2 regions of the Burkholderia sp. AW33-5 genome follow, and region 1 is predicted to be linked to the other one. Evidence: riboswitches for the same ligand, from Rfam matches in the RefSeq annotation. Region 1 holds a riboswitch; the other holds the start of a gene.
The links. A riboswitch is a leader RNA that binds a small molecule or an ion and turns the genes downstream of it on or off. The one in region 1 is predicted to bind thiamine pyrophosphate.
Positions count from the first base shown of each region.

Region 2: linked by a shared signal. The riboswitch ahead of ACV22V_RS29355 (FAD-dependent oxidoreductase) and the one ahead of thiC (phosphomethylpyrimidine synthase ThiC) in region 1 are both predicted to bind thiamine pyrophosphate.

Region 1 is NZ_JBSAXA010000015.1:89,317-96,809, forward strand. It holds gene ACV22V_RS22630 (helix-turn-helix domain-containing protein) at 1-269, shown strand, start outside; gene ACV22V_RS22635 (molybdopterin-dependent oxidoreductase) at 311-1,099, opposite strand; gene ACV22V_RS22640 (cytochrome b/b6 domain-containing protein) at 1,129-1,761, opposite strand; gene ACV22V_RS22645 (pentapeptide MXKDX repeat protein) at 1,850-2,101, opposite strand; TPP riboswitch at 2,372-2,488, shown strand; gene thiC (phosphomethylpyrimidine synthase ThiC) at 2,613-4,544, shown strand; gene ACV22V_RS22655 (glycine zipper 2TM domain-containing protein) at 4,803-5,018, shown strand; gene ACV22V_RS22660 (hypothetical protein) at 5,228-5,476, shown strand; gene ACV22V_RS22665 (DMT family transporter) at 5,621-6,547, shown strand; gene ACV22V_RS22670 (EAL domain-containing protein) at 6,982-7,493, shown strand, end outside.
Region 2 is NZ_JBSAXA010000030.1:26,125-33,617, reverse strand. It holds gene ACV22V_RS29390 (MlaA family lipoprotein) at 1-60, opposite strand, end outside; gene mlaD (outer membrane lipid asymmetry maintenance protein MlaD) at 93-653, opposite strand; gene mlaE (lipid asymmetry maintenance ABC transporter permease subunit MlaE) at 678-1,445, opposite strand; gene ACV22V_RS29375 (ABC transporter ATP-binding protein) at 1,442-2,263, opposite strand; gene thiE (thiamine phosphate synthase) at 2,348-3,472, opposite strand; gene ACV22V_RS29365 (thiazole synthase) at 3,469-4,284, opposite strand; gene thiS (sulfur carrier protein ThiS) at 4,324-4,521, opposite strand; gene ACV22V_RS29355 (FAD-dependent oxidoreductase) at 4,554-5,690, opposite strand; TPP riboswitch at 5,925-6,048, opposite strand; gene ACV22V_RS29350 (ABC transporter ATP-binding protein/permease) at 6,318-7,493, shown strand, end outside.

The DNA of each region.
Region 1 (7,493 bases):
GCTATACGAATGTCTGGGACGCCATCGAGAGCCAGCCGGCCGAGGCCGAGAACATGAAGCTGCGCTCCGAGCTGATGATCGCGCTCAAGCAGCGCATCGCGCAGCTCGAACTCAGCCAGGCCCAGGCCGCGAAACAGCTTGGCGTCACGCAGCCGCGCGTGTCCGATCTGCTGCGCGGCAAGATCAACCTGTTCGGGCTCGACGCGCTCGTCAACATGGCGGCGGCGGTCGGCCTGCGCGTCGATCTGCAAGTGCGCGAATCCGCGTGACGCACCCGTGAAGCACGGCGGGCGCGGCCGCGCCCCGCCGCTCACGATCCGCCGAACCAGTTGTAGCCCTGATCGACCCAGTAGCCGCCCGGGTAGGTATCGGTCACGAAGATTTCCATGATGTGCTTCGGATTCTTGTAGCCGAGCTTGGTCGGCATCCGCAGCTTCATCGGAAAGCCGAATTCGGGCGGCAGGCGGCGGCCGTCGTAGTCGAATGCGAGCAGCGTTTGCGGATGCAGCGCGGTCGGCATGTCGATGCTTTCGTAGTAATCGTCCGCGCATTTGAAGCCGACGTATTTCGCGTGCGTATCGGCGCCGACGCGTGCCAGAAACGCGCCGAACGGCGTGCCGCCCCAGCGGCCGATCGCGCTCCACCCTTCCACGCAGATGTGCCGCGTGATCTGCTCCGCGTGCGGCAGCGCATACAGCTCGTCGAGCGTCCACACGCGCTTGCCCGTCACCCGGCCCGACAGCACGAGCCGGTACGTCGATGCGTCGACGTGCGGCACGTCGTCGATGCCGTAATACGCGTTGAACGGGAACGGCCGCGTGATGTCGGCCTCGGTATAGGTCGGCGCGAGCCGCTCGCCGCTGAACAGCCAGGCCTGCACGCGATCGTTCATGCGCGACACCTTCTCGAGGAACGCGTTGACCGATGCGTCGTCCTGCAGCGTGCAGCCGGTCAGCATCGTCAGGCCGCCGAGCGTCAGCACGCGCCGGTTGAAGAGGCGCCGCGACGGCATCTCGAGTTCGCGGCGCACGTCGAGCTCGAGCGACTTGCGGTCGAGTGTCCAGCTCGGCCGACCGCGGTTGTTTCCGGATTCCGACATGATGAGTTCCTTCGCCCGCGGCGTGCGGGTCAGCGGCCGCGCAGCATCGCGAGCAGCGAGCGCGGCACCAGCAGCGCCATCGCGACGTGTACGACGAAAAACGCGACGAGCAGCGACATTGCCCAGAAGTGCACGACGCGCGCGTTGTCGTAACCGCCGAACAGCTCGCGCAGCAGCGGAAACTGCACGGACTTCCAGATCGTGAGCCCCGACAGCACCAGCACGATCAGATCGACGATCGCGGTCAGGTACGCGGCACGCTGCACCGCGTTGTAGACGCTCAGGTCGTCGTGCGACAACCGGCCGCCCAGCGCCGCGCGCACGTCGCGCCATATCGACGCCGGCGTGACCGGAAGCATCTTGCGCGCGAGGCGGCCCGTCGCGATCGACATCGCGAGGTAGAACAGCCCGTTGCCGACCAGCAGCCACATCGCCGCGAAATGCCATTGGAGCGCACCGCCCAGCCAGCCGCCGAGCGTGATGCCGTGCGCGAACGTGAACGGCGGATAGATCGGCGACGCATCGTAGATGCGCCAGCCGGACAGTGCCATCAGGATCGCCGCGAGCGCGTTGAGCCAGTGGCTCACACGCACCCACAGCGGATGAATCTTGCGCGCGGGCGGCGTGGCAGCCGTGCGCCCGGCAGCGGGAACGGTTTGCATGGTGAAGACTCCCGGAACGTAGCGGCGGTGCGCGATGCGCGGGCGGCCTCGTGTACCGCACGCGCGGGCCGCGCCCCGCCCGCGTCGGTCAGTTCGACGGCGCCATCTTGTCGCCCGACGTCGACTTGCCCATCGCGTCGTGCGACATCGCGTCCTTCTTCATCGCGTGCTTCTTCATGGCGTCTTTCTTCATCGCGCCGTCCTTCGCCATCGCGTCGTGGCCCATCGCATCCTTCGACATCGACGCACCTTCCTTCGACATCGCGTCGTTCTGCGCATACGCACCCGTTGCGGCCATGGCGAAACCGGCGACACAGGCTGCGATCAGTACTTTTTTCATGACATCTCTCCGAAACATGGGTTTGAGGAGCCGAATAGACGGAGGACGTCGCGGGATATGACAGTCGTTTCGAGAATTTTTTTTCAGGGGCTGCCGAAACCGCTGCAATGCTGCACCGCGCCGTCATCGTCAGCCGGGCCGCAGGGCCGTGCGGCGGTGTCATGCATCGCGGCTTGCGCGGCGGGCGCGCCACCCGCATTGCTGCAACTGCACCGCGGCCACCGGTCTGCCACCGGTTGAAACCGCCGCGAAGCCAGTGTATCGTGTGCGCTGCTAACGCGGGGGTCCTGCAATGCGTTCGGTCAAACAACCGGCATTGCGGGTGAGAAATACCCTTTGAACCTGATCTGGATAATGCCAGCGCAGGGAAGCGTACGGATTTCGCCGCCATCCTTCTGACGAAATCCGCCGCCTCACCAAGCCTCGTCTCCTGCTTAGCTCGAGCCCCACATTCGTCAAGGGCTCCGGGCAAGCGCCGTGGCGCCTGTCCGGCGCTCACACAGGAGATTGCATGAACGCCAATCCGAAGTTTCTGTCCGCGGACGCCCACGTCGACGCCGCCGCCGTCGCCCCGCTGCCCAATTCGCGAAAGGTTTATGTAACCGGCTCGCAGCCCGACATCCGCGTGCCGATGCGTGAAATCACGCAGGCCGACACCCCGACCGGCTTCGGCGGCGAAAAGAACCCGCCGATCTACGTGTACGACACGTCGGGCCCCTACACCGATCCGGACGCGAAGATCGACATCCGCGCCGGCCTGCCGGCACTGCGCCAGCGCTGGATCGAAGCGCGCGGCGACACCGAGGTGCTCGACGGCCTGTCGAGCCGGTACGGCCTCGAGCGCGCGGCCGACCCGGCCACCGCCGACCTGCGTTTCCCGGGCCTGCACCGCAACCCGCGCCGCGCGCAAGCCGGCAAGAACGTCACGCAGATGCACTACGCGCGCCAGGGCATCATCACGCCGGAAATGGAATACATCGCGATCCGCGAGAACCAGCGCCGCGCCGAGTACATCGAGAGCCTCAAGTCGAGCGGCCCGAACGGCGCAAAGCTCGCCGCGATGATGGGCCGCCAGCACCCGGGCCAGGCGTTCGGCGCCGCGGCCTTCGGCGCGAACGCACTCGCCGAGATCACCCCCGAGTTCGTGCGCGAGGAAGTCGCGCGCGGCCGCGCGATCATCCCCGCGAACATCAACCACCCGGAATCCGAGCCGATGATCATCGGCCGCAACTTCCTCGTGAAGATCAACGCGAACATCGGCAACTCGGCCGTCACGTCGTCGATCGGCGAGGAAGTCGACAAGATGACGTGGGCGATCCGCTGGGGCGGCGACACGGTGATGGACCTGTCGACCGGCAAGCACATCCATGAAACGCGCGAGTGGATCATCCGCAACAGCCCGGTGCCGATCGGCACGGTGCCGATCTACCAGGCGCTCGAAAAGGTCAACGGCAAGGCCGAGGACCTGACCTGGGAAATCTTCCGCGACACGCTGATCGAACAGGCCGAGCAAGGCGTCGACTACTTCACGATCCACGCGGGCGTGCGCCTGCAGTACGTGCCGCTCACGGCGAACCGGATGACGGGCATCGTGTCGCGCGGCGGCTCGATCATGGCGAAGTGGTGCCTCGCGCATCACAAGGAGAGCTTCCTGTACGAGCACTTCGAAGAGATCTGCGAGATCATGAAGGCGTACGACGTGAGCTTCTCGCTCGGCGACGGCCTGCGTCCCGGCTCGATCTACGACGCGAACGACGAAGCGCAGCTCGGCGAACTGAAGACGCTCGGCGAGCTCACGCAAATCGCGTGGAAGCACGACGTGCAGGTGATGATCGAAGGCCCCGGCCACGTGCCGATGCAGCTGATCAAGGAGAACATGGATCTCCAGCTCGACTGGTGCAAGGAAGCGCCGTTCTACACGCTCGGGCCGCTGACCACCGACATCGCACCGGGCTACGACCACATCACGTCGGGCATCGGCGCCGCGATGATCGGCTGGTTCGGCACCGCGATGCTGTGCTACGTGACGCCGAAGGAGCACCTCGGGCTGCCGAACAAGGACGACGTGAAGGAAGGGATCATCACGTACAAGCTCGCCGCGCACGCGGCCGACCTGGCCAAGGGTCACCCCGGCGCGCAGGTGCGCGACAACGCGCTGTCGAAGGCGCGTTTCGAGTTCCGCTGGGAAGACCAGTTCAACATCGGCCTCGATCCGGACAAGGCGCGCGAATTCCACGACGAGACGCTGCCGAAGGATTCGGCGAAGGTCGCGCACTTCTGCTCGATGTGCGGCCCGCACTTCTGCTCGATGAAGATCACGCAGGACGTGCGCGAGTTCGCGGCACAGCAAGGCGTGTCGGAAACCGAGGCGCTGAAGAAGGGGATGGAGGTCAAGGCGGTCGAGTTCGTGAAGACCGGCGCCGAGATTTATCACCGCCAGTAAGTCGGCAAGCGAACGCGGCGGTCCGCGCGGACCGCTTCGCTTCGTGACGCACGGCAGGAAGCCCGCTTTCGAGCGGGCTTTTTTTGCCTTCGCGCGCATGCCGTGTGCCTGCCGGCGCAAGCGAAACAATTGATTACGAAACCGCTCGAGCCTTAACAAGTCCTTACAGCAGCGCCACGGGGCGACGCGTAGATTGGATTCATGCGCGGCCGTCCGGCGGCCGCGCGACCTCCGTTCACTACCACAAGGACAGCGATCATGAACCAATCGATTCGGCGTTTTGGGGTATGCGCGCTGCTCGTCGCGACGGTGGCCAGCCTTTCGGCCTGCGATTCGATGACGCGGCGCCAGCGCGATACCGCGATCGGTGCGGGTGTCGGCGGCGTCGCCGGCGCGGCGATCGGCGGCAACGCGCTGTCGACGCTGGGCGGCGCGGCAGCCGGCGGTATCATCGGCAACCAGGTCGGCAAATAAGCCGACCGGCTTACCCGGCTGCCGCGCGACGCGCGGCAAGTTCCGGCCTGACGGCGTTTCCGCACTGCGGAAGCGCCGTTTTTCATATGCGGCGCCGCAACACGCCGCAGCGGCCCGGAAATGATCCGTTACCGTTTAGCGCACCTTGTCATCGCCGCGCGGCCTAAGCTTAAGCATCTGCCGATTGCCGGCTCCGCCGGAGAGACATCATGAACAGGACCCTCGTCGCCGCGGCGCTCGCGTGCACGACGCTCGCCGGCTGTTACTACCCTTACGGCTACTATCCGTCCGGCTATTACACGGCGGCGCCCGTGCAGCCCGCGCCCGTCTATGTCGATCCGGGCCCGGCGTACTACTATCCGGCGCCCGCCTATGCCCCGGCCTGGGGCGGTTACTGGGGGCCCGCGGTGTCGCTCAATTTCGGCTTCGGCGGACGCGGCGGCTGGCACCATCACTGAACGATCGCGCCGGCCGGTTCGTGACGGAGGCGAGCGGATTTCCCGGTTCTTGCCGGTTCTTGCCATTTCATCCGATCGTGAAACGACGGCACGGGAACGCGGTGTAAGATTCCTCGCATCCCGTCCCCTCGCCCGCCACGCTCAATGTCGCCCAAGAACGCCTTTCTGCTGACCGTCCTCGCTGCCCTGTGGGGCGCGTCGTTCCTGTTCATCCGGATCGGCGTCGCCGACTTCGGTGTCGCGCCGCTGATGGCGCTGCGCGTGGGCATCGGCGCGCTGTTTCTCGCAGGATTCGCGCTGACGCGCTTCAGGCCCGCCGAGCTTGGCGCGCAGCTGCGCCGTCGCGCGTGGCCGTTGTTCGTCGTTGGCGCGCTGAACTCGGGCATCCCGTTCTGCCTGTTCGCGTTCGCCGAACTGACGCTGTCGGCCGGCGTGACGTCGGTGATCAACGCAACGACGCCGCTGTGGGGCGCGCTCGTCGCCTATCTGTGGCTGAAGGACAAGCTGTCGCTGCCGCGCGCACTCGGCCTCGTGATCGGCTTTGCCGGCGTCCTCACGCTCGTGTGGGATCAGATCGCGAACGCGCACGGCAGCACCGGCGCCAACGCGACCGCGCTCGCCGCCGCCGCCGCGCTCGGCGCGACGCTGCTGTACGGCATCGCGGCCAACTACACGAAGCGCACGCTCAGCGGCGTCGATCCGCTCGTCAACGCGACCGGCAGCATGATCGGCTCGACCGTGCTGCTGGCGCCGTTCGCGATCGCGACCTGGCCCGCCGCAGCCGTCAGCGCGCATGCGTGGGGCGCCGTGCTCGCGCTCGGCATCGCCTGCACGGGCATCGCGTATTTCATCTTCTTCCACCTGATCGCGCACATCGGCCCGGCCCGCGCGATTACCGTGACGTTCGTGATCCCGGTGTTCGGCCTGCTGTGGGGCGCGCTGTTCCTCAGCGAACACGTATCGCTCGTGATGATCGAAGGTTGCGCGATCGTGCTCGTCGGCACCGCGCTCGCCACCGGCGTGATCAAGCGGATTCCCGGGCTGCGCCCGCGCGGCGGCGAAGCGGCCTGAGCGGCAGACGGGGCCGGCACCCCGCCGGTGTGGGTTGCGTGCGACACGCCGGCCGCCAATCCGCGAGCGCCGCAGGTCGACCGATTCGAGTTTCGCCTGATGGCGATGCAACCGCCCGGCTTTGCCGCTGTGCCGCATTCTTCGCACGCGATGCATGCGGCACACGCGGCATATTTGGAGCCGTCGCCGCACACACGGCCCGGTGGCCCTTGCGTGTCACGCGCCGGACGGACGACCCCTTCCAGCCGTCGGTGTAGCGTTTGCGTCTGGAGTTACCCTGATACGCGCGCCGCGCCATTCCCGTTACACTCGGATCACTCATCCGCAGAAGGCGGTTACGATGCACCACGTTCTTTCGCGTCCACCTGCGCGTGCGACGGCTTCTGCGTGGCGCGCACGATACCGCCCCCCGATCGCCCCAGGGCACCGTTGACATGAAGCCCTCCCGCGACCTCTCGCTCGACTCCCTGCTCGAACGCCTCACGCCGACGCCCAGCGGCTGGATCGCCACGTATCGCGAGACGACGCTGCGCAGCGTGTTTCAACCGGTGCTGTCGATCACGCACAAGCGCGTGGTCGGCTACGAAGCGCTGCTGCGCGTCGTGGACGAGAACGGCGCGCTGGTTTCGCCGGTCGCGCTATTCGACAAGACGCGTGCCGCTGCCGACGCGTTGCTGCTCGACCGGCTCGCCCGCTGCCTGCATACGGCCAACTTCGTCGCGCAAGGCATCGGCGACGGCTGGCTGTTCCTGAACGTGACGCCGCGCGTGCTCGATTCCGGCCTCGTGCAGCGCGAATTCGTCGAGGCGCTGTGCCGTCATTTCGCGCTGCCGCCGAACCGCATCGTGCTGGAAGTCGTCGAGCAGCCGGCGCGCGATGAAGCCGCGCTCGCCCGCACGATCGACATGATCCAGCACCGGGACTTCCTGATCGCGATCGACGATTT
Region 2 (7,493 bases), on a different contig from region 1:
GCTCAACGCGGCGACTGCCGCCACCGCGAGCGCGGCGTGCCTGATGCGGATCGTCTGCATGGTCATTACCCTCTTGTCTTTCTCTCGTGTGGTTATTGGGCGGTCGAACCGGACACCGCGGAGGCCGGCACCGCGACCGGCGCGGGTGCGGCCGGCGCGGCCGCGGCCCCCGATGCCGGCTTCGCGCCACCCGCGTCGGCTGCCTTGCTGTACAGGAACTGGCCGATCAGGTTCTCGAGCACGATCGCCGACTGCGTCATCGTGATCGTATCGCCCGCCTTCAGCATTTCGGTGTCGCCGCCCGGATCGAGGCCGATGTACTGCTCGCCGAGCAGGCCCGACGTCAGGATCTTCGCCGACGAATCCTTCGGGAACGGATACTGGCCGTCGATATCGATCGTCACCAGCGCCTGGTAGGTGTTGGTGTCGAAGGCGATCGACTTCACGCGGCCGACCACGACGCCCGAGCTCTTCACGGCGGCGCGCGGCTTCAGCCCGCCGATGTTGTCGAATTTCATCCGCACCGAGTAGGTCGGCTGAAACGACAGCGAGCTCATGTTGCCGACCTTGAGCGCCAGGAACAGCACCGCAAGGAACCCCACCACCACGAACAGGCCGACCCAGAAGTCGAGAGCAGTCTTTTTCATCGTCATCCCAAAATTTGGCTTGGCTGAGGCTTAGCTGAACATCAGCGCGGTCAGCAGGAAATCGAGGCCGAGTACGGCGAGCGACGCGAACACGACCGTCTTGGTCGTCGCGCGCGACACGCCCTCGGGCGTGGGCTTCGCTTCATACCCCTGAAACAGTGCAATGAAGGTCACGGCGAACCCGAACACGATGCTCTTGATCACGCCGTTGCCGACGTCGGCCCACACCTCGACCCCGCCCTGCATCTGTGACCAGAACGCGCCCGGATCGACGCCGATCAGCACGACCCCGACGAAATAACCGCCGAGCACGCCGACCGCGTTGAAGATCGCGGTGAGCAGCGGCATCGCGATGATGCCGGCCCACAGGCGCGGCGCGATCACCGTCTTGAGCGGATCGACGGCCATCATCTCGAGCGCGGTGAGCTGCTCGCCGGCCTTCATCAGGCCGATCTCGGCCGTGAGCGACGTGCCCGCGCGGCCCGCGAACAGCAGCGCGGTCACGACCGGGCCGAGCTCGCGCACCAGCGACAGCGCGACCAGCAGGCCGAGCGCCTGCTCGGACCCGTAGCGATTCAGCGTGTAATAGCCCTGCAGGCCGAGCACGAAGCCGACGAACAGGCCCGACACGGCAATGATCACGAACGAATAGTTGCCGAGGAAGTGGATCTGCTTCGTGACCAGCCGCGGCCGGCGCAGCAGCGGGAAGAATTCCAGCACGAGGCGCACGAACAGCCGCGTGCCGTAGCCCGCGCGCTCGAGGCCGCCGATGACGTAACGTCCGATCGCGCTGATCATGCGCGCCCTCCGCCGAGCCCGAAATCCGCAGCCAGCGGCGGGCTCGTGTAATGAAATTTGAACGGGCCGTCCGGCGCGCCGTCGATGAACTGGCGCACGCTCGGGTCGGTCGACGCGCGCAGCTCGTCGGGCGTGCCCTGCGCGAGCACGCCGCCATTGGCCAGAAAATACACGTAGTCGGCGATCGCGAACGATTCCGGCACGTCGTGCGTGACGAGGATCGACGTTGCGCCGAGCGCCTCGTTCAGCGTGCGGATCAGGTTCGCCGTGATGCCGAGCGAGATCGGATCGAGGCCCGCGAACGGTTCGTCGTACATGATGAGCTGCGGGTCGAGCGCGATCGCGCGCGCGAGCGCGATGCGGCGCGCCATCCCGCCCGACACCTCGGACGGCATCAGGTCGCGCGCGCCGCGCAGGCCGACCGCGTTGAGCTTCATCAGCACCAGGTCGCGGATCAGGTCTTCGGGCAGGTCGGTGTGTTCGCGCAGCGCGAACGCGACGTTCTCGAACACCGACATGTCGGTGAACAGCGCGCCGAACTGGAACAGCATGCCCATCTTGCGGCGCAGCGCGTACAGGCCGTCGCGCGTCTGCGCGCCGACGTCGGCGCCGTCGAACAGCACCTGGCCGCGGCGTGCGCGCACCAGGCCGCCGATCAGGCGCAGCACGGTCGTCTTGCCGCAACCCGACCCGCCCATGACGGCGACGACCTGGCCGCGCCCGAAGCGCATGTTCAGGTTCGACAGGACGAGGCGGTCGCCGTAGCCAAAGTCGACGTCGCGAAGTTCCAGCAGTGTCTCGGTAGGAGTGGGGCTCACGGAGCTGACAGTCCTTTTACGCAGAACGCCGAATTATAGGGCCTGCATTGGAATGATGTCGTGACGCCGTTCCGAGCCCTGCGGTCAATGATTGTCAAATTGTCGGGCAAAACATTGCTGCAACGCAACAATCGCCGCCCGATAATCGTCTGCGCCCGTGACCGCGCTGACCACCGCGACGCTGCCGACGCCCGTCGCCAGCACGTCCGGCAACGCGTCGAGCCCCACGCCGCCGATCGCGACGAGCGGCGCCCGCGCGCCCGCGAAGCGCGCATAGCGGGCAATCCGCGCGAGGCCTTGCGGCGGCGCCGCGACGGCCTTGGTCGCGGTCGCGTACACGGGGCCGAGCGCCAGATAGCTCGGGCGCTCGTGCAACGCGCGCAACATCTCGTAATAACCGTGACTCGACAGCCCGAGCCGCAGGCCGGCACGCGCGATCGCGGCCAGATCGGCCGTTTCCAGGTCCTCCTGACCCAGATGTACGCCGTACGCGCCTTCTTCTATCGTGATCTGCCAGTGATCGTTGATGAACACGCGCGCATCGGGATAACGGCGCCCCGCCGCGACCGCCCGTGCGACTTCCCGGCGCAACGCGTCCGGATCCGCGCCTTTCACGCGCAGTTGCACGGTTCGCACGCCGCACTCGAGCACGCGTTCGACCCATTCGGCGTCGGGGACGACCGGATAAAGGCCAAGTTGCGCGGGGCACGGCGGGAATGCGGGCTCGGGTGCCGAGGCCAGGCCGGCGACGCGCGGGAACCGCGCGGCATCGACCGGCCACGCATCGGCCCCGCGCGCTTCGTCGCCGTCGCGCCACGCGAGCGCGAGCACCAGCGCGTCGATCGGCGCGAAGCCGCAATCGAGGAACGCCGCGAGCGCCGCGATCCAGTCGTCGGCGAGCGGATGCGCGGCTTCCAGCGCGTGGCGCACGCCCGCGGCATGCAGCACCGCGCCGTGTTCGTCGAACTCGATCGCGACCGCGTCCGGCGACGCGGGGCGCGACGCAGCCGACGCGCGCGCCTGCGCGGCACGATCGCCGGCCGACACGATCAGCACGTCGCCGTCGGCCGGCACGTCGGGCGCCGCGACGCACAGCCGCCACGGCGTCGTGCCGGTCGGCCAGTCGCCCAGGCGGGCGCGAATCCGCTCGGCCGCTTCGGCCAGCTCGTCGGCCGGCGGCCAGAATGCATCGGCGAAGCGCACGCTCATGCGCCGCCCCCGTCCTGGTGCCAGAACGGCATCCCGACGACCGGCGTGCTCGCGTGCGCAGTCTCGCGCGCATCCATCGGCCCGGCGAGATAGGCCGCCCGGCCGGCCTCGACGCCTTGCGCGAACGCACGCGCCATGATTTCCGGATGCGTGGCCTGCGACACGGCCGTGTTCAGCAGCACGCCGTCGAAGCCCCACTCCATCACCTGGCATGCGTGCGACGGCACGCCGAGCCCGGCGTCGACGATCAGCGGCACGTCCGGCAGCCGCTCGCGCAGCACGCGCAGCCCGTACGGATTCACGACGCCCTTGCCGGTGCCGATCGGCGCGCCCCACGGCATCAGCGCCTCGCAACCGACGTCGAGCAGACGCCGGCCGATCACGAGATCCTCGGTGCAGTACGGCAGCACCTTGAAGCCGTCCTTGACCAGTTGCGCGGCCGCCTCGATCAGCCCGACCGGGTCGGGCTGCAGCGTGTAGTCGTCGCCGATCAGCTCGAGCTTGATCCAGTCGGTATCGAAGACCTCGCGCGCCATGTGCGCGGTCGTCACCGCTTCGGCGACGGTCTGGCAGCCCGCCGTGTTCGGCAACAGCGGCACCGCGTGACGCTTGAGCAGATCGAAGAAGCCGGCCTCGGCGGTGCCGCCGGTCATCTGGCGGCGCAGCGCGACCGTCACCATCCCGGGGCGCGACGCGGCAATCGAATCGGACAGCGACTGCAGCGACGGGTAGCGCGACGTGCCGAGCAGCACGCGGCTTGCGAAGGTTTCGCCGTACAGCGTCAGCGCGTCGGCGGAAGTGAGGGACGTCATGTCGTTTTCCTGGAAGAGCGGAGGGCGAACCGGCGGCGCTCAGCCGCCCGCGACGGGGTGCACGACGTCGAGCTTGTCGCCCGTCGCGAGCGCGCGCGCCGCATGCTGCGTGCGCGCGACGAAATTGCCGTTCAGCGCGACCGCGTACGGCGGACGCGCGCCGTACGCGGCGAGCGCGTCGGCCACCGTCGCGCCGTCGGGCAGCGTCAGCGTCTGTTGGTTGATCTGGATATCCATGAGGCTTGATCGAATTCGGTCGGCGGCGCGCGTCAGGCCGGCTGGCGCGCGTCGTCGCGGTGATGAAGGAGCGTCGGCCAGCGCGTGGCATCGCGCCATGCGGCGAACGCGTCGGCATCGGCGAATGCGCCGCCGAGCGCGGCTTGCGCGAACGCGACCGCCGCGTGCGCGACTTCCGGCGCGATCATGAAGCCGTGCCGGTACAGGCCGTTGACGGCCAGCGTCGTCGCGCCGTCCCAGATCACCGCCGGGCGGTGATCGGGCAACGTCGGGCGGCATTGCGCGTTCAGTTCGAGGATGCGCGCCTCGCCGAACGCCGGGTGCACGGAAAACGCCGCGCTCAGCAGTTCGAGCGCCGAGCGCACGCTGACGGGCGACATGTCCTCGCCCTCCACTTCGGTCGCGCCGATCACGTACAGGTCGTCCTGTTTCGGCGCGATGTACAACGGATAGCGCGGATGCAGCAGCCGCACGGGCCGCGTGAGCCCGATGCCCGGCGCGTGCACGCGCGCGACTTCGCCGCGGATGCCGCGCAGCGCGGGCAGCGCGGATTTCGCGCCGAGCCCGCGGCAATCGATCGTGAAATGCGCGTCGGGCCGGTTCGCGTCGTCGATCGTCGCGTGCCAGTGCAGCTCGACGCCGCGTTGCGCGAGGCCCGCCGCGAGTGCGCGCAGCGCCTGCCGGTTGTCGAGCTGTCCCTCGCGCGGCAGCATCAGGCCGCGCGCGAAGCGCCCCGCGAGCGCGGGCTCGGCCGCGTCGACCTGCGCGCCGGCCAGCGCGACGAAGCCACCGTCGAACAGCTCGGCCGGCGCGTTCGCGCGCACGCGCCGCTCGAACAGCGGCGCCTCGGCGCGATCCGCCTGATGCCAGACGACGAGCGTGCCGTGCTGCTGGAAGAACACAGGTTCGGGCAGTTCCGGGAGCCATTGCGGCCAGCGCGCGAGCGATGCCGCGCCGAGCTCGGTGATCAGCAGTTCGGCGCTCGCCGCCTCGGCGAGCGGCGCCAGCATCGCGGCCGCGACCCACGCGGCCGACTGCTCGCCGTCCGGGCCGCCGCGCTCGTACAGCGCGACGCGATGCCCGTCGCCCGCAAGCCGCCACGCGATCAGACGGCCGACGAGGCCGCCGCCGAGTACCGCGAAATCGGGCCGGGAAGCGTGGAGGTTCATCGCGCGCCCTCCTCGCGAACCGCGCGGGCGCGTGCGACGAACGTCGACGCGCGCGCACCGTCCCGTGCGGACGCACGCGACAGCGGATCGGGAACAGCGCAAAAGACTGAAGATTGAGCGGTCATCATTCCTTCCGTAACGCGCAACGCGCGTACCCAAAAGGACGAAACCGGCAGCAAAGGCCGGCCGGGCGGGACTCGGGCGCTGACCATGTGGGATGGCAGCCAGCGCGGCCCGGCGGGATCAGAAACTTCCCTCGCCGGTATTACCCGGATCGGGTGCGAAGGGTCTTTCTCAGCCTCGCCGCGTCGCCCGGAACTGTCCGTCGGCCGCGCTCGAAGCACCCCTGTTTCGTCGTCGGCCATTAGACCATAAAAGCGGAAAGCGCCGCAAACTGTCCCCCTTGCGGCAAATTCGCCGTCGCGTCGCGCCGCTCTGGCACAATGCCCGCAGGCCGGCCGCGCGAGCGGCCGGTTGCCGCGTCACCGCCGGCCTTAAGTGCCGTTTAAGACGCGCGGGTCACCATCCGGACGCCCGCCGTCAGTCGGCACTCCGTCCCGGCATACCGTATCGCGGCGCGCGTCCGGCTCCGCCCGGCACGCGCGCCGGCTACTCATCAGGAAGCACATGACCCAATCGATCGATCCCGTCCGCTCCGCCTCCGACGCGCCGCAGGACGAGCGCCCGGTATCCGCGTGGAGCCTCATCAAGCCCTACTGGGTGTCGTCCGAATGGAAAATCGCGTGGGGGCTGCTGGTCACGATCATCGCGATCAATCTCTGCGTGGTCTGGATCAACGTCAAGCTGAACAAGTGGAACGTGGGGTTCTACAACGCGCTGCAGTCGAAGAACGTTCAAGACTTCCCCGGTCTGCTGATGCAGTTCTCGGCATTCGCGTTCGCATTCATCATCCTCGCCGTCTACGGCCGCTATCTGCGCCAGATGCTCGGGTTCCGCTGGCGCCAGTGGCTCACCGACCGCTTCCTCGGCCAATGGCTCGGCGATCGCGCGTTCTATCGGATCGAGCGCGACCGCCTCGCCGACAACCCCGACCAGCGGATCACCGACGACCTCCAGTCGTTCGCGACGGCCACGCTCACGTTGTCGCTCGACCTGCTGTCGACGGTCGTCACGCTCGTGTCGTTCATCACGATCCTGTGGTCGCTCGCGGGCGCGCTGACGATCACGCTCGGCGCGACGCCTGTCGCCATTCCCGGGTACATGGTTTGGGCGGCCGCGCTGTATGCGGTGGTCGGCTCGCTGATCATCCAGAAGGTCGGCCACCCGCTCGTGTCGATCAACTACCAGCAACAGCGCGTCGAGGCGGACTTCCGCTTCGGCTTGATCCGCGTGCGCGAGAACGCCGAGCAGATCGCGTTCTACGACGGCGAGAAAACCGAGATCGGCACCGCGCAGACGCTGTTCACGCGCATTCGCGACAACTGGTGGCGCGTGATGAAGTACACGAAGCGCCTCACGTTCGTCACGGCCTTTTACAGTCAGATCGCGATCATCTTTCCGCTCGTCGTCGCGGCGCCGCGCTATTTCGCGGGCGCGTTCTCGTTCGGCGTGCTGATGCAGATTGCGTCCGCGTTCGGCACCGTCAGCGATTCGTTCTCGTGGTTCATCAACAGTTACTCGACCCTCGTCGAATGGCGCGCGACCGTCAACCGTCTGCGTGAATTCAAGCGCGTGATGGGCACGTCGCACCTGAAGGAAAGCCTGTCGCCCGCGACCGAGCACGGCGGCATCAACCTGCACTACGTCGATGCCGCGAAGCTGTCGACGTCGTCGCTGAAGCTC